One region of the Enterobacter sp. RHBSTW-00994 genome, then DNA from elsewhere that is predicted to be linked to it. Evidence: predicted binding sites of a transcription regulator. Region 1 holds the regulator's gene; each other region holds the start of a gene.

Region 1 (5,916 bases):
GGGTCGTTGCGTCTTTCCAGTAACCGCATGAATATTGCATGAAGGGATCAAGCATGCGGCTAAAAAGGTCATTACCCAAATCGTAATGCTCTTTGCCGACGATCCATGCCCGTTTTTTACTTTGCAGATTGAACAGGCGGGCGGAGGCGACACGCAGTGTATCTTTCAGATGGTGGGGGAGTTGGTTCTCCAGCCCGGCACGTAAAACGCTACTAAAGAAAATATCCAGACGTTCACACTCCCACCAGCCATCCATATAGCTTTCACCGAGACCTAACGACCCCTCCTGCAATACGCGTTTAAAAAAATCGGGATGTTTTACCTGAGGGTCGGAGGCGGAAGACCCGTTAATCGTAATGCCCGCACGACCCAATAGTTCACTGACGATCCTGGACCAGTTGTCGTCCGGAATGCTGACTTCTTCTATGCACGATGAACTCATAGCTTCTCCATCACCTTGCTGTGATCAGAACCTTCAAACAGCGTAGACGCTTTTTCTGGTTTGTGAGAAATCTCACGGTATTACGCCCGCGAGGCTAGTATCCGACGTAGAACAGAGGAAGGGAGATAACCCTTGCCGAAAGGCCGTCCATGGTAAAACGGGAGCACTCCGGCTCCCGTTAACACATAATATTTATCGTATTTATATGAACCAAATTCAGTATAGGCCTCAAAAATGCGTCATTCAATAGAAAATTCTTAGCACCCTAATCACTGAAATGTAACATAATTCCTATCGCAACTATGCGTGGGAGGTCTCTGGCTGAGAATGACTATCCCGTTCATTCTGTGCAGACGACTGCATACGGTATCCGATAGCAGCCAGAACGACTGTAACAAGCATAACGCTGGTGGTGGTCAACAGCGGCGTGGCGATCAACGCAGAAACGACAAGACTTGCCAGGAAGCACAGGCCCAGTTGCAGAGTGTTCTGTAATGCGGCAGCGCTTCCCGTCGCTTGTGGGAATGGACGCAAGGCTTGCGCCACGACGATAGGATAAATTGCGCCATTTGCGATAGCCATTACGCAGAATGGGCTCAAAATTGCCGTCAGTGAAACGCCAGGGATAAAACCTACTGCCCAGGTACTTATGACGCTGAGTGCGAAAAGAGCCAATAGCCACGGTAGCATCTGCTGTCCTTGCCATTTTTGCAGCGCGGCGCGACACCCATATCCACCGACCAGGAAGGCGATCGTTTGTGGGACATAACTCAGGCCGATAGCCGCCGGACCGTAGCCCATCTCATGCAAAATAAACGGTGAACCAGTCAGCCACGCAAAAAAACTTGCTGAACAGGCAGCGTAAATCAGGACGTTACCGCGATATGCTTTGGTACGCAGTAAAGAGATAAACGTAATCGGTTTTGCATCCGGATGTGGTTTTTCCTTAGATGCAGGTTTCAGCGTTAAGGCAGGCAGCATCAGTATCAGGGTGATTGCAAACAACGTGGCGAAGATAGCCTGCCAGTCAAAATGCGCCAGGATCCAGCTTCCCAGCAAAGGTGCGAGGGCTGGAGAAAGCCCCACCAGTGGCATAATTGTGGCAAAGATACGATTGGTGCGTGACGCCGGATAGTGATCCGTTACCAGCGCTTGCCAGGTGACTGCTGCGGCACAGACACCGACCGCCTGAACGAAACGCAATACCAGCAACCAGGTGGCGTCACGTACCCACAACATCCCCAGACAACCCAAAGCAAAAATGGCTAACCCCAGTAACAGCACCGGTTTACGACCAAATCGGTCAGAGAGTGGTCCCCAAAGCAGTTGAGCAAACGCAAAGCCTGCAAGAAATAAACTCAGGCTGGCGCTAATGGCCGCGGCAGGTGTTTGTAAATCTTCCTGCATAGCAGCGAAAGCCGGTAAATACATATCGGTGGCCAAAAAACCCAGCACGCTTAAGCCGCCGAGCCACACTAAAAATCCTTTCCTGGGGTGCATTGTTTTTTTCTCCTGAGGAGGCAGGTGTACATTGGCGCTGAGTGTAGGGAGTGCAAAGCTGCTTGTGAAACGCTAATATTTGGCGAGTGCATTCAAATTTTTTGTAGGCAGAAAATGTGGTCAGATTATTCTTTGGAAGTGGTGGATGCTGTCGCCCGTAACGGCAGTTTCAGCGGTGCAGCTCAGGAGCTTCATCGGGTTCCATCAGCGATAAGCTATACGGTGCGTCAACTGGAGGAGTGGCTGGCAGTGCCGCTGTTTGAACGACGCCATCGCGATGTGGAGTTAACACCTGCAGGTGTATGGTTTTTGAAAGAAGGGCGTTCTGTTATCAAAAAAATGCAGATCACCCGTGAGCAGTGCCAGCAAATAGCGAACGGTTGGCGAGGGCATCTCTCCATTGCCGTCGACAATATCGTCAAACCCGAACGGACTCGGCAAATGATTGTCGATTTTTATCGCCATTTCTCTGATGTTGAGTTGCGGGTTTCACAGGAAGTATTCAACGGCGTCTGGGATGCTCTGGCGGATGGCAGGGTCGAAATGGCTATTGGCGCAACGCAGGCCATTCCTGTCGGGGGGCGCTATGCGTTTCGCGATATGGGAATGCTCAGCTGGACTTGTGTGGTGGCAAGTCACCACCCCCTGGCTGCAATGAAGGGGCCGCTGAGTGACGACACACTCCGTAACTGGCCTTCACTGGTGCGGGAAGATACGTCCCGTTCACTGCCGAAGCGTATTACCTGGTTGCTGGACAACCAAAGGCGTGTTGTTGCGCCTGACTGGGAATCCTCAGCAACATGTTTGTCGGCCGGGCTGTGTGTGGCGATGGTTCCCGTACACTTTGCGCGTCCAAAAATTGACAGCGGTGAGTGGGTTTCGCTGGAACTGGAGAACCCGTTCCCGGATGCAGCTTGTTGTCTTACCTGGCAGCAAAATGATATTTCGCCTGCGCTGGCCTGGCTACTGGAGTATCTGGGAGACAGTGAAACGATGAATAAAGAGTGGTTGAGGGAGCCGGATTAACCGGCTCCGAAAAGAGCATTAGCGACGATAGTCACGGAATGGGCCATCCGCAACAGAGCGACGCTCGATAAGCCGAGGGTGGACTTCAATTGTTTGCGATTCTTCGCGCTTGCTGACAATTCTGTCCATCAACATATTGAACGCTGTTTCACCAAGTGAATCTTTTGGCTGATGAATCGTGGTCAGTGCCGGTGTAAAGAAGCGAGCATTTCGCACATTGTCATACCCGATCACCGAAATATCCTGTGGTACGCGCAGACCAAGTTCATCGGCTGCACACAGTGCGCCCATCGCCATAATGTCGCCACCGCAGAATACAGCGGTTGGTCGGTGCGGCTGTGACACGATCTGCTGCATGGCGTGATAACCAGATTCAGGCTCAAAATCGCCCTGTACAATCCAGTTTTCCGGAACTGTGATCAGCGCTTCTTCCATCGCTTTCATAAATCCAGCCAGACGTCCCGCTCCAGTGTTGCGCTCCAGTGGACCCGGAATGACGCCAATATCGCGGTGGCCACGCTCAACCAGGTAGCGTCCCGCCATGTAACCACCTTCGAAGGCGTTATCATTCACTGAGTCGGTGAAATCAGCCCGGGTATCTCCCCAGTCCATCACAACCATAGGAATATGGCGATACTCTTCCAGCATGGAGAGCACGGACTCAGGGTATTCGGAACACATAACCAGCAGACCATCAACGCGCTTTTGCGCCATCATGGACAGGTAAGCGCGTTGTTTTTCAATGCTGTTCCATGCATTGCCCAGGATCAGCGTATAGCCTTTCTGGAAGCAATTTTTTTCTACTGCTTCAATAATCTCAGCAAAATAGGCTGCTTCACTACTGGTCGCCAGCAAACCAATGGATTTGGTGTGATTGACTTTCAGGCTGCGTGCAACGGCACTCGGCGAATAGTGTAGCTCTTTAATCGCTGCCCAGACCGCATTGCGTGTCTCTTCAGCAACAAAGCGCGTTTTGTTAATTACATGTGATACGGTTGTAGTGGAAACGTTTGCGCGTTTTGCCACGTCTTTTATTGTTGCCATTAAATGTCACTCCAGACCATATCCTAAGCTCCTGAAAAACTTGAAGGTAAACGTTTGCCTTCTCTCACCCTTATCACGCAATTATGAATCGCGACACGCCGGGAAAACGACACAGGACGTCAGGAGGGGGTCAATGGCCGGTACGCTAATAAATTTAGCGTGGAATTTTGTCTGATCTTGACCAAAAGGGGAAGAGCAAAAGTGGTTATCAGTTTAAATCCTGGAAGATTTTTGACGTAAACTGTGTAAAAATGAGCAAGCTCACTTTTCATGTGGGGATTAAAAGGGGAAAAATTGATGAGTACCGATCTTAAGTTTTCGTTAACGACCACCATTATTGTGCTGGGTTTGATTGTTGCCGCAGGTTTTACTGCCATTCTGCACTGATTTAAACGGGGGGAGAAACCTCTCCCTCCGAACCTTCCTCAATTGTTGCTTTTCCGCTAAATATCTTTTGCTGTTTTGCTAACTTTTCATTTTTTGTGATTGATGTCATGCTTTCCGCTTCTTTGTTCTGTGTCGAGAACCGACGCAGCATCCGGAGTTGACCCATGAAAATCAATTTTCCTCTGCTGGCCCTGGCGATTGGCGCCTTTGGGATTGGCACTACTGAGTTCTCCCCGATGGGGCTACTGCCGGTTATTGCCCGGGGTGTAGATGTTTCTATACCTGCGGCAGGCATGCTGATCAGTGCTTATGCCATTGGTGTAATGGTTGGCGCACCGTTAATGACGTTGCTGCTTTCGCATCGTGCTCGCCGTAATGCTCTGATTTTCCTGATGGCTATCTTTACGCTGGGAAATGTGCTTTCAGCCATTTCGCCGGATTACACCACGTTGATGCTGTCACGCATTCTGACGAGTCTTAACCATGGTGCATTCTTCGGCCTGGGCTCGGTTGTTGCTGCCAGTGTCGTGCCTAAACATAAACAGGCCAGCGCAGTGGCAACCATGTTTATGGGGCTGACGATCGCCAATATTGGTGGTGTGCCGGCGGCAACATGGCTGGGAGAGGTCATTGGCTGGCGGATGTCTTTCCTGGCAACGGCCGCGCTGGGTGTTGTGGCAATGGTCGCGCTCTTCTTCTCATTACCAAAAGGGAGCGCCGGCGAGCGTCCTGATGTCCGTAATGAACTGGCGGTATTGATGCGCCCTCAGGTGTTGTCGGCACTTCTGACCACCGTACTGGGTGCGGGGGCGATGTTTACGCTCTATACCTATATTTCGCCGGTACTGCACGACATTACCCATGCGACTCCCGTCTTTGTGACGGCTATGCTGGTGTTGATTGGCGTCGGATTTTCTCTGGGGAACTACCTGGGGGGAAAACTGGCCGATCGCTCCGTCAGTGGTACGCTGAAAGGGTTCTTAACCTTGCTGATTATCATTATGCTGGCGATCCCGTGGCTTGCGCGCAGTGAAGTCGGGGCTGCTGTCAGTATGGTTATCTGGGGCGCGGCAACGTTTGCGGTAGTCCCACCACTGCAAATGCGCGTCATGCGTGTGGCCAGCGAAGCACCGGGTCTGTCGTCTTCGGTAAATATCGGGGCGTTTAACCTGGGGAATGCTCTCGGGGCCGCCGCAGGTGGGGCGGTGATTTCAGGTGGCCTGGGCTACAGCTTTGTTCCTGTGATGGGGGCGATTATTGCTGCACTCGGGTTGTTGCTGGTGTTGATGTCAGGACGTAAACAACCTGAAACGGCTTGCGCCACAGATTAAATAAAAACGCAGAAGGGCGAACCCTTCTGCGTGTCTTTTATGCAGCGAAATTCTTCGCAACAAATTCCCAGTTAACCAGTGCCCAGAAATGCTCCAGGTAATTTGGACGGGCATTACGGTAATCGATGTAATATGCGTGTTCCCACACATCGACCGTCATCAGTGGTGTTGCTTTAGTGGTCAGTG
Region 2 (5,916 bases), 390 kb from region 1:
ATGCACGGCGAAAGTTGCATCTGGTGCAAAAATCTCTGTCCAGTCAATGGCCTGTACGCCAAGGTACAAGTCAAGATCGCTATACACCTTACATGCGCCCAGAGGCAGCATGATGCGCGACGCCAGGCGACTCCACATCAGGCTCTGGTAAATAAGCCGCGTGTCGCCCTCAAAGTGGACACCACCCTGAACCACCTGACAGGCTTGCGCCCCCAGGCCTTCAAGTTCAGTTTTTAACAGCTCTTCCAGCCCACGGGCCGTACTGGCAAACAGAGAATTCATATCGTCACTTATTACTCTAAGAAAATTGCTGCGCATTATAGCTAATATGGAGTGTATGTCATAAAGTTGAGGGCTTATTTTCATTCGTTCGAGGGTATGAACAGTGGTGACGTTATCCAGGCTTTTTATTCATCCGGTCAAATCAATGCGCGGCATTGGCCTGACTCATGCGCTTGCTGACGTCAGCGGTTTCGCCTTTGATCGCATTTTCATGGTAACTGAACCAGACGGAACCTTTATTACGGCACGTCAGTTTCCACAAATGGTGCGCTTTACACCATCCCCTTTGTATGATGGTTTACACCTGACTGCCCCCGATGATTCCAGCGTCGTCGTCCGCTTTAGTGATTTTGCGCCTGTCGATGCGCCGACCGAAGTCTGGGGTAACCATTTCACTGCCCGTATCGCGCCTGATGAGATCAATCAGTGGTTGAGTGGCTTTTTCTCCCGTAGCGTCCAGCTACGTTGGGTCGGCCCCGAACTGACCCGGCGAGTGAAGCGCTATGAAGCGGTTCCACTCTCCTTCGCTGATGGATTCCCGTTCCTGCTTACCAGTGAAGCATCTCTGCGTGATGTGCAAAACCGATGCAAAGCGAGCGTTCAAATGGAACAGTTCCGTCCTAACCTGGTCGTTACAGGAGCACAGGCGTGGGAAGAGGACACCTGGAAAGTCATTCGTATCGGTAGCGTGATTTTTGATGTAGTGAAGCCCTGTAGTCGCTGCATCTTTACCACGGTCAGCCCCGAGAAAGGCCAAAAACACCCGTCCGGCGAGCCACTTAAAACACTGCAATCTTTCCGGACAGCGCAGGATAACGGCGATGTTGATTTTGGACAGAATCTGATCCCGCGTAACAGCGGCATGATTCGCGTGGGTGATGAAGTCGAGATCCTCGCAACAGGTCCTGGCAAAGCGTATGGGACCGGAGTGACAGAAGAAACGGTCAAGGTGGAAGTTCACCCAACACGTGCAGTGACGCTTCAGTGGCAAGGGCAAACGCTGCGCGGGAATAATCAGCAGGTGTTGCTTGAGCAACTCGAACAGGCAGGTATTCGCGTTCCGTATTCATGTCGCGCGGGGATCTGCGGGTGTTGCCGCGTGACGCTGGTTGAAGGGGAAGTCACTGCGCTGAAGAAATCAGCCATTGGGGACGATGGTACAATCCTTTGTTGTAGCTGTGTGCCTAAAACGTCATTACAGCTAGCACCTTAAACAGCTTGCTCAAGGCTGAAAGCATCTGCGCGTAGCTGTGGTTTCAGCCTGTCATTCATCACTTTAATCGCATCACCCAACTGCATCATGCGTCCGGCAATCGTCACACCGGGTTGCGCCAGCAAACACAAGGCTGCATTTTCACCGGGTTCAACCACCAGCAAACTCACCTCTTCCGCCGTATCGCTAAGACTCACACTGGCAGCATCACCTGTCACCGGCATCCAGCTGATACCGTGCGCCAGAAAATGCCAGCTTTTAGGCATCTGGGGTTTAAGGAAACGGATAGCAACCAGGGCGTTTAGCACCAGTTCAGCACGCTGTTCTTTAGACAGCTCAAGGTCACGGCATTTCTCTTCAAATGAGAAATAAAGCGCAGCATCATCGACGCAAAAGCCTGAAGGGGCGAACGCATCCGGAGTAAGCATACGGCGTGCAAAACGAGAGCGAAACAACATGCCATTGGCTAAATCCAGCATCATGCGATCATGTTCGTCGCAAAAATACCAGCGCCAGTTATCGTCAGGTTTAATTCGCATTTGTCTCTCCCGTCCCCGAAACATCCTGTTCTAAAAATGTCCTGATTGTCGCTTCGTTTATAACATCAATAATAAAAGACCATAATGTCTAAATAAGCAACAGTGACGGAATATAAAACAACCAGGGCTGGAAATAAAGCCCTGGTTGTCTGATTACGAGAAAAGATTAGATATGAGTGACGATTTCTTTAATCAACTGCGGGCCTTTAAAAATAAAGCCAGAATAGATCTGAACCAGAGATGCTCCGGCAGCAACCTTCTCACGTGCAGCAATGACAGAATCAATTCCACCCACACCAATAATGGGAAGCTGTCCTTTTAATTCGGCAGACAGAGCACGAATAATTTCTGTACTTTTTAATTGTACCGGACGACCACTCAAACCACCCGTTTCGTCACAGTTTTTCATTCCCTGAACCAGGGAACGATCGAGGGTGGTATTGGTTGCAATAACACCATCGATATTATGCCGAACTAAACTATCTGCCACCTGGATCAATTCTTCGACAGAAAGATCCGGAGCGATCTTAACCGCGACAGGAACATATTTATGGTGGATCGCCTGCAGCTCATTTTGTTTATTTTTAATGGCACTCAGCAGATCGTCCAGTGCTTCACCATATTGCAAAGAGCGCAGCCCCGGCGTATTCGGTGAGGAAATATTCACCGCAATATAACCGGCATAAGCGTAGACTTTTTCCATACAAATCAGATAGTCGTCTTTGCCCTGCTCTACTGGCGTGTCTTTATTCTTGCCAATATTGATGCCTAACACGCCGTCAAAATGTGCTTTTTTAACGTTCACAACCAGATGATCAACACCAAGGTTATTAAAGCCCATCCGGTTGATCAACCCTTCGGCTTCCACCAAACGGAACAAACGCGGTTTATCATTACCTGGTTGCGGACGCGGTGTCACCGTCCCGATTTCGATGGAGCCGAACCCCATCGCACCCAGTGCATCAATGCACTCGCCATTTTTATCCAGACCCGCCGCCAGACCCAGTGGGTTTTTGAAGGTCAGTCCCATGCATTGCACAGGTTTTTCTGGCACGTTCTGACGCACCAGTGCTTCCAGTGGCGTACCCGTGATACGGCGTAATTGCTGAAATGTAAATTCATGAGCGCGCTCTGGATCGAGCTGGAAAAGGGCTTTACGAACGAAGGGGTAGTACATGAACTCTCCTGGATTCCCGGTGTGCAAACCGGGGGCGTATTATCTGCGATTGTCTCAAGAAAGGGAATTGACCTGCGGCAAAAAAGACGCGTAAAACGCAATCGTTTACTTCGCAGCCCTCTCTTTATGCAATTTTCTGCATTTTAATTGCAGATAAATCATTTAGTGGAATAACACCGCAATGTCACACTCCTGAAAATTGTTATTAATGTTAGATAAAAGCAAACAATTGGTTATAAGGAGCATACATGCGCGTCATCACTCTGGCTGGAAGTCCACGCTTCCCTTCTCGTTCCAGCGCATTACTGGAATATGCCCGTGAAAAACTTAACGCTCTGGATATTGAAGTGTGCCACTGGAATCTGCACAACTTTGAACCGGAAGATCTGCTCTACGCCCGATTCGATAGCCCGGCGCTCAACACCCTGATTGAACAGCTCAAAGAGGCTGACGGGTTAATCGTGGCGACCCCCATCTATAAGGCTTCTTTTTCTGGCGCATTAAAAACCTTGCTTGATCTGTTACCGGAACGCGCTCTGGACGGCAAAGTGGTTTTGCCGCTGGCAACCGGCGGTACAGTAGCCCATTTACTGGCTGTCGATTACGCCCTGAAACCTGTCCTCAGTGCCTTAAAGGCGCAGGAGATCCTGCACGGCGTCTTTGCTGATGACTCGCAGGTTATTGATTATCAGCATAAACCGCACTTCACGCCGAATCTGCAAACCCGTCTCGACAGCGCACTGGAAACCTTCTGGCAGGCCTTGCACCGCAAAGATGCTCAGGTTCCTACATTGACTCAACCACAGGGGGTTGCACATGTTTAAAACATTGACCCGTATTGGGCTGGCAGGGCTGATGGCGATTTCAGCCCTGGCTCAGGCGGCGGAGAATGCACCAGAAAGCCTGCGAATTGGCTACCAAAAAGGCAGCGTCAGTATGGTTCTGGCAAAAAGCCACCAGCTGCTGGAAAAACGCTATCCGGAGACAAAATTCTCATGGATAGAGTTTCCTGCCGGACCACAAATGCTGGAAGCGCTCAATATCGGCAGTATTGATCTCGGCAGTACTGGCGATATTCCACCTATCTTCGCGCAGGCTGCCGGAGCGGATCTGGTTTACGTTGGCGTTGAACCGGCAAAACCCAAAGCCGAAGTCATCCTTGTTCCTGAAAACAGTGCCATTAAGAACGTGGCTGAGCTAAAAGGTCACAAAGTGGCGTTCCAGAAAGGCTCCAGTTCACACAATCTGCTGCTGAGAGCCTTACAGGAAGCGGGGCTTAAATTCACTGATATTCAGCCTGTTTATCTGACTCCGGCGGATGCGCGAGCTGCGTTCCAGCAAGGAAATGTTGACGCATGGGCTATCTGGGATCCTTACTACTCCGCAGCGTTACTACAGGGTGGCGTAAGAGTATTAAAAGATGGCACAACGCTGAAACAGACCGGTTCGTTCTATCTCGCAGCGCGTCCATATGCGGAAAAAAACGGAGCATTTATTCAGGGCGTTCTCGACACCTTTACTCAGGCAGATGCGTTAACCCAGAGCCAGCGTCAGGAAAGCATTACGTTACTGGCAAAAACAATGGGGTTACCTGAGCCTGTTATCGCCAGCTATCTCGATCACCGTCCACCGACCACGATTACCCCGCTGAATGAACATGTTGCGGCACTTCAGCAACAGACTGCAGATCTCTTTTATCAAAATCGCCTTGTACCAAAGCAGGTAAACATTCGTGACCGTATCTGGCAACCCGCAAGCAAAGAAGGAACGAAATCATGAGTCTGAATCTTTTCTGGCTTTTACCCACCCACGGTGATGGACACTATCTTGGCACAGAAGAAGGTTCCCGCCCGGTTGACCACGGCTATCTGCAACAAATTGCGCAGGCTGCAGACAGGATCGGTTTTACCGGAGTACTGATCCCAACAGGACGCTCCTGCGAAGATGCGTGGCTGGTGGCCGCGTCGATGATCCCGGTCACCCAACGTCTGAAGTTTCTCGTGGCGTTGCGCCCAAGCGTTGTCTCCCCTACCGTGGCTGCGCGCCAGGCGGCAACCCTTGACAGGCTTTCAAACGGACGAGCCCTGTTTAACCTGGTGACAGGCAGCGATCCACAAGAATTAGCGGGCGATGGCGTGTTCCTTGATCACACAGAACGTTATGAAGCCTCTGCTGAATTCACCCGCGTCTGGCGTCGTTTGCTGGAAGGCGAAACCGTCACCTTTGAAGGAAAACATGTTCACGTCCGTGATGCGAAGCTCTATTTCCCTCCGGTACAGCAGCCACGCCCCCCTCTCTATTTTGGTGGGTCATCCGATGTCGCGCAGGATCTGGCCGCAGAACAGGTTGACCTCTATCTGACGTGGGGCGAACCGCCTGAGCTGGTAAAAGAGAAGATTGCCCAGGTGCGCGCCAAAGCTGCGGCACTGGGTCGTAGCGTGCGTTTTGGCATTCGCTTGCATGTCATTGTGCGCGAAACCAATGAAGAAGCCTGGCAGGCTGCTGACCGTCTGATTTCACATCTGGATGATAACACCATCGCGAAAGCCCAGGCGGCGTTTGCCAAAACGGATTCCGTTGGGCAACACCGGATGGCCTCACTGCATAATGGTAAACGCGAAAACCTGGAGATCAGCCCGAATCTGTGGGCGGGTGTCGGCCTGGTTCGTGGTGGCGCAGGGACTGCACTGGTTGGGGATGGTCCA
Region 3 (5,916 bases), 1.4 Mb from region 1:
GGCCTTTCTCCGGCTGAGTATGTTCCACGCCCATAAAAATCAGACGTGCTTCTTCGTTACCTGAGATGATCTCAATCGGGTAGGGGATCACTTTTTCCGCGCGTTTGAGAAACTCAGGCGCATTCAGTGCCTGGCGCAGCGTATGTGTTCCGACAATACACACGCTGGAGGGCGAAAATCCCTGCAGACGTTCAGCAAAAAGTGACAGGCAATTCAGGCCTCGCTCCATCGCTTCTTCGCTAAGCATGCTGCGTTCATCAAGACCATCGGCCAGATGCACACGCTGTTTCAGACGGCCGATGATTTGCATCGCCCCATCTACCTCACGGGCGATGACCATGTGGAAGCTGTTAGAACCGAGGTCAACCGCAGCGAACTCCTGCGGTCGTGGAGTATTATCATTTATCGGCATAGGTTAATCAGGTTGCTCGAGTGATTTGATGTAGTCGTAAATCGCCAGTTGTGACCGCACTTTGCGGCGATTGCCACGCGGTACATAGCGGTTACTCAGTTCTTTGTCGATATAGCGCGCTTTCACCGTATCGCTTAGCTGGAGCTCGATAATATCGAGAATTTGCTGCTTCAGTCGCGGATCAAGCAGTGGCGTTGCCACTTCTATTCTGTAATCAATATTGCGTGTCATCCAGTCCGCAGAAGAAAGATAAACCTGCTTATCGCCAGCATTGTCGAAAACATATATCCGGTCGTGTTCCAGATAGCGATCAACAATGCTGATCACGCGGATATTATCACTGATGCCTTCCAGTTCCGGGATCAATGAGCACATGCCGCGGATAAGCAGATTAACCGGTACGCCTGAGCTGGATGCTGCATACAGGCGATCCACCAGACCTTTATCGACAAGGTTATTAAGCTTCAGCGTAATGCCGGACGATAAGCCTTTTTGCGCATTGGCGATCTCTTTGTCGATCATCTCGTACAGCAGACGACGTGAGTTTTGCGGAGAAACCAGCAGGTAGTCAAAGCTTACTGGGCGGTATGGATTTTCGATAAAGTTGAAGACCCGGCGAACTTCATTGGTAATACGAGCATCGGCGGTCAGTAACGAGTAGTCGGTGTAAATCCGTGCCGTTTTCTCGTTAAAGTTACCTGTACCGATATGGGCATAACGCACCACGTCCTCACCTTCTTTACGGGAGACCAGGAACAGTTTGGCGTGGATCTTCAATCCAGGGGCAGAGAAGATAACGTGTACGCCAGCTTCCGTTAGACGTCTGGCCCAATGGATATTCGCTTCTTCGTCAAATCGCGCCTGCAGTTCGACCACCACGGTGACTTTCTTGCCGTTGTGCGCGGCATGGATCATGGCGTCGATAATGCGCGAATCTTTTGCTACACGGTAAATGTTGATCTTAATCGCCAACACGTTCGGATCGAACGACGCCTGGCGCAACAACTCCAGCACATGCTCAAAAGTATGATACGGATAATAGAGCAATACATCGCGTTCGCGGATGGCATCGAACCCATTGCGGAATTTATCAAACCAGATATGGCGCAGGCGCGGCAGCGGTTTATTCACCAGATTGGCTTTGCCGACATTTGGGAAACCAATAAAGTCTTTAAAGTTATGATAACGGCCGCCGGGAACAATGGAATCATACCGGGAGATCGTCAGTTTCTCGCGCAGCATTTCCACCATGGCATCTGGCATATCGCGCTGATAAACAAAGCGAACCGGCTCAGCAGTCAGACGCTGTTTCAGGCTGGACGACATCAGCTCCATCAGACTGGCTTCCATCTCGTGCACCAGGTCATATTCGGCGTCACGGGTCATCTTCATGGAATAAGCGTTTAACGCATCGTAATCGAAGAAGCCTTTGAAGATGTCATCCAGACAATAGCGCAGAATGTTATCCAGCAGAATCATTGGTTTGCGTCTGCGTGGCGTTTCTGGTGGCAGATTCACGAAGCGCGGAACCTTATCGGATGGGATCTCCAGCAGCGCGTAGCGAATGGTGTCGCCGCGAATAATCTCCACTGCAAGGTAGGTGTAGTCATCCTTCAGGAACTGCACCAGGTCGGTTTCGCGGTTAATCAGAATAGGGGTAATGTGCTGACGCAGATACTGTTTGAAGTAGTGGCGTAGCCAGTTTTGTTGGTTGACGGAAAGTTGGCGTTCGTTGATCAGGAAGATCTGGTTGCGTGCCATTTCCAGCAGCAGTTCGTTGTACAGACCGTCAAATTCCTGATCGGCTTTCAATACGCGAGCCTGAATTTTTCCAAGCAAATGACGCGAGTGCGAATTTAAGCCCTGCTCTTCGCTGATGATGATTCGCCGCTTCAGTTCCGCAAAGCGAACCTTGTAGAATTCATCCAGGTTATTGGAATAAATACCCAAAAAACGCATACGCTCAATCAGCGGGTTACTTTTATCAGCCGCTTCCTGAAGCACACGTTCGTTGAATGCTAACCAGCTTAGCTCTTTCTCGATGTATAACTTTTCCTGACCCATTACAGCTCACACTCCAGTTCAATCACAGGACGTGGTAAATCCGTCTCGTCCTTATTATGGCGAGCATTTCCACGATATGTCCAACAGTGCCAGAAAAGTATGACAGTAAACCGACTATACAACAGGTAATCAGCCCTAAACAGGCTGATTTTTTACAGTTTTTGTCTTTTGCAGGCATTAAAAAGCCGGCTATCGCCGGCTTGATAAACTACTCGTCTGAAGCATGTCCTTGCGGTGGCAGCTTAACGCCGTCCAGCCAGGCGGCATTGTCGCGCATCTCAAGCCGACCACTAAGGAACCAGTCAACGACCAAAGGATAGATGGCATGTTCTTGTGCCTGAACACGCGCAGTCACATCCTCTTCGTTGTCACCATCGAAAACCGGGACTTTAGCTTGCAGAATGACCGGCCCACCGTCTAACTCGTCGGTAACAAAGTGCACAGACGTACCGTGGACTTCGTCGCCATTTTCCAGCACCTGACGGTGTGTGTGCAGGCCTGGATATTTAGGAAGCAGGGAAGGGTGGATATTAAGCAGACGACCGGAGTAATGCGCCACAAACGTCGGACTCAGAATACGCATGTATCCTGCTAATACCACGACGTCGGGAGCATAGGCATCAATCTCTTGCACCAGTTCGCGGTCAAATGCCTCACGGCCTGAGAACTGACTGGCCTCCAGCACGTGCGCAGGGATATTCGCTTCACGCGCACGTTCAAGGCCGAACGCGTCGGCCTTGTTACTGAAAACAGCGCGTATAGTGCTACTGATCCGCTTCTGTTCGCAGGCATCAATGATGGCCTGCAAATTGCTACCGTTGCCGGAAATCAGCACCACGATGTTTTTCATTCAATGACCACGCGCTGTTCGGAATCAGATGCTTTGATGATACCGATTTTCCACGCGTTTTCACCTTTTGCATTCATCAGGCTGATAGCTTTTTCTGCTTCACTGGCTGGCAATGCGATAAGCATGCCTACGCCACAGTTGAAGGTGCGATACATCTCGTGATCGCTGACGTTACCCGCTGTTTGCAGCCAGTTGAACACGGACGGCCACTGCCAGGAGGACTCGTCGATCACCGCCTGGGTATTATCCGGCAGGACGCGTGGAATGTTTTCCCAGAAACCGCCGCCAGTCAGGTGCGCGATAGCGTGAACATCCACATTCTCGATAAGCTCCAGAATGTTTTTCACATAGATACGGGTCGGGGCCAGCAGGTGGTCGGCAAGTGGTTTGCCATCAAGCTCTGTTGTCAGTGGGTCGCAACCGCTGACTTCGATAATCTTACGTACCAGAGAGTAACCGTTAGAGTGCGGGCCGCTGGAGCCCAGTGCAATCAGGACATCGCCATCGGCAACTTTGCTGCCATCGATAATTTCTGATTTCTCAACCACACCGACGCAGAAACCTGCAACGTCATAATCTTCACCGTGATACATGCCAGGCATTTCAGCGGTTTCACCGCCGACCAGCGAGCATCCTGACTGCAGACACCCTTCGGCAATACCGGTAATCACGCTCGCGGCGGTATCTACATCCAGCTTGCCGGTAGCGTAGTAGTCGAGGAAGAACAGCGGTTCCGCGCCCTGGACCACCAGGTCGTTAACGCACATCGCGACCAGATCGATACCGATGGTGTCGTGACGTTTAAGATCCATTGCCAGGCGCAGTTTTGTTCCTACACCGTCAGTTCCCGAGACCAGAACAGGTTCACGATATTTTTGCGGCAGAGCGCACAGTGCGCCGAATCCACCCAGACCACCCATTACTTCCGGGCGGCGGGTTTTTTTCACCACACCTTTGATTCGGTCAACCAGCGCATTACCTGCGTCAATATCAACACCGGCATCTTTGTAGCTGAGAGAAGTTTTGTTGGTCACGGCTCAAGTCCCCACGCGATTGCATTGCATAGTAAGAAAAATCGGCGCAATTCTAACAGTCCAGGCAAACGTTTGCGAGCCTATTCTGCAAGAGAAATATCCCTGGGGATTTTTTTACGGCTACACCCATCTAACGCCTTCAAACTTGACTCTGTTCACGAAAATGAAACCGGTTTCGGTAATCTGCTTGCAACCCTCTTAGCCTTTGCACATCATCGAACTGAAACCGGTTTCTGTAACTGTTTTTGCAGAAAATAACGCAGAATGAGGGAAAGAGAATGTCAGGATTTAAAGAAGGTTTTCTGTGGGGTGGTGCTGTGGCGGCGCATCAGCTTGAAGGCGGCTGGAAGGAAGGGGGAAAAGGCATCAGCGTGGCGGACGTGATGACTGCGGGGGCGCACGGTGTGCCGCGTGAAATCACTAACGGTGTTCTGCAGGGGAAAAATTACCCTAACCACGAAGCCATTGACTTCTACCATCGCTATAAAGAAGACATCAGACTCTTTGCCGAGATGGGGTTTAAATGTTTTCGTACCTCCATCGCCTGGACGCGCCTTTTCCCAAAAGGTGATGAGCTGGAACCCAATGAAGCCGGTTTGCAGTTTTACGATGACCTGTTCGACGAGTGCCTGAAATACGGTATCGAACCGGTAATTACTTTGTCCCACTTCGAGATGCCTTTCCATCTGGTCACTGAGTACGGTGGCTGGCGTAATCGTAAGCTTATTGACTTCTTTGTCCGTTTTGCAAAAGTCGCGTTCCAGCGCTATCAGCATAAAGTGAAGTACTGGATGACTTTTAACGAGATCAACAACCAGGCTAACTTCCACGAAGATTTTGCGCCGTTTACGAACTCCGGGTTGAAATACGAACCAGGTGAAGATCGTGAGCCGGTGATGTTCCAGGCAGCCCACTATGAGCTGGTGGCCAGTGCTCTGGCTGTGAAAGCAGGGCGCGAAATCAACCCGTCACTGCAGATAGGCTGCATGATTGCCATGTGTCCCATTTATCCGCTAACCTGTGCGCCGGACGATATGATGATGGCGATGAACGCGATGCATCGACGTTACTGGTTTACCGATGTGCATGTTCGCGGAAAGTATCCGCAGCATCTGCTGAACTATTTTAACCGTCGTGGCTTTGCGCTGGATATCACCGACGAAGATAGGGCCGCACTGAAGCAGGGCTGTGTCGATTATATTGGTTTTAGTTATTACATGTCCTTCGCAACGAAAGCGACGGCGGACAACCCGGAGCTGGATTATGACGAAAGCAAGAGCCTGGTATCCAACCCGTATGTACAGAAATCTGACTGGGGCTGGCAGATTGATCCTGTTGGGCTGCGTTACTCCCTGAACTGGTTCTGGGATCACTATCAGTTGCCGCTGTTTATTGTCGAAAACGGTTTTGGTGCTATCGATGTTCAGGAGAGCGACGGTTCGGTGAACGACCAGTACCGTATTGATTACCTGGCAGCGCATATCAGCGAAATGAAAAAAGCGGTGGTGGAAGACGGCGTCGACCTGATGGGCTATACCCCGTGGGGCTGTATTGAC

The links. The regulator PurR, encoded in region 1, represses purine synthesis genes. The targets are predictions, from matches to a motif close to CANGCAAACGTTTGCNTG.
Region 2: pyrD (quinone-dependent dihydroorotate dehydrogenase) is a predicted target of PurR. The motif match lies at 3,306-3,323, and genes of this name have one in related genera.
Region 3: purM (phosphoribosylformylglycinamidine cyclo-ligase) is a predicted target of PurR. The motif match lies at 4,422-4,439, and genes of this name have one in related genera.

Annotation. Positions count from the first base shown of each region.
Region 1 is NZ_CP056199.1:2,031,443-2,037,358, forward strand. Features, by position in the region: gene cfa (cyclopropane fatty acyl phospholipid synthase) at 1-442, opposite strand, end outside; gene punC (purine nucleoside transporter PunC) at 743-1,942, opposite strand; gene punR (DNA-binding transcriptional activator PunR) at 2,057-2,968, shown strand; gene purR (HTH-type transcriptional repressor PurR) at 2,987-4,012, opposite strand; gene HV346_RS09780 (YnhF family membrane protein) at 4,310-4,399, shown strand; gene HV346_RS09785 (hypothetical protein) at 4,401-4,565, opposite strand; gene HV346_RS09790 (MFS transporter) at 4,564-5,730, shown strand; gene sodB (superoxide dismutase [Fe]) at 5,768-5,916, opposite strand, start outside.
Region 2 is NZ_CP056199.1:1,636,745-1,642,660, reverse strand. Features, by position in the region: gene rlmKL (bifunctional 23S rRNA (guanine(2069)-N(7))-methyltransferase RlmK/23S rRNA (guanine(2445)-N(2))-methyltransferase RlmL) at 1-282, opposite strand, end outside; gene HV346_RS07655 (YcbX family protein) at 386-1,495, shown strand; gene zapC (cell division protein ZapC) at 1,492-2,034, opposite strand; gene pyrD (quinone-dependent dihydroorotate dehydrogenase) at 2,201-3,211, opposite strand; gene ssuE (NADPH-dependent FMN reductase) at 3,460-4,035, shown strand; gene HV346_RS07635 (sulfonate ABC transporter substrate-binding protein) at 4,028-4,990, shown strand; gene ssuD (FMNH2-dependent alkanesulfonate monooxygenase) at 4,987-5,916, shown strand, end outside.
Region 3 is NZ_CP056199.1:3,444,093-3,450,008, reverse strand. Features, by position in the region: gene ppx (exopolyphosphatase) at 1-412, opposite strand, end outside; gene ppk1 (polyphosphate kinase 1) at 416-2,476, opposite strand; gene purN (phosphoribosylglycinamide formyltransferase) at 2,685-3,326, opposite strand; gene purM (phosphoribosylformylglycinamidine cyclo-ligase) at 3,323-4,360, opposite strand; gene HV346_RS16525 (6-phospho-beta-glucosidase) at 4,639-5,916, shown strand, end outside.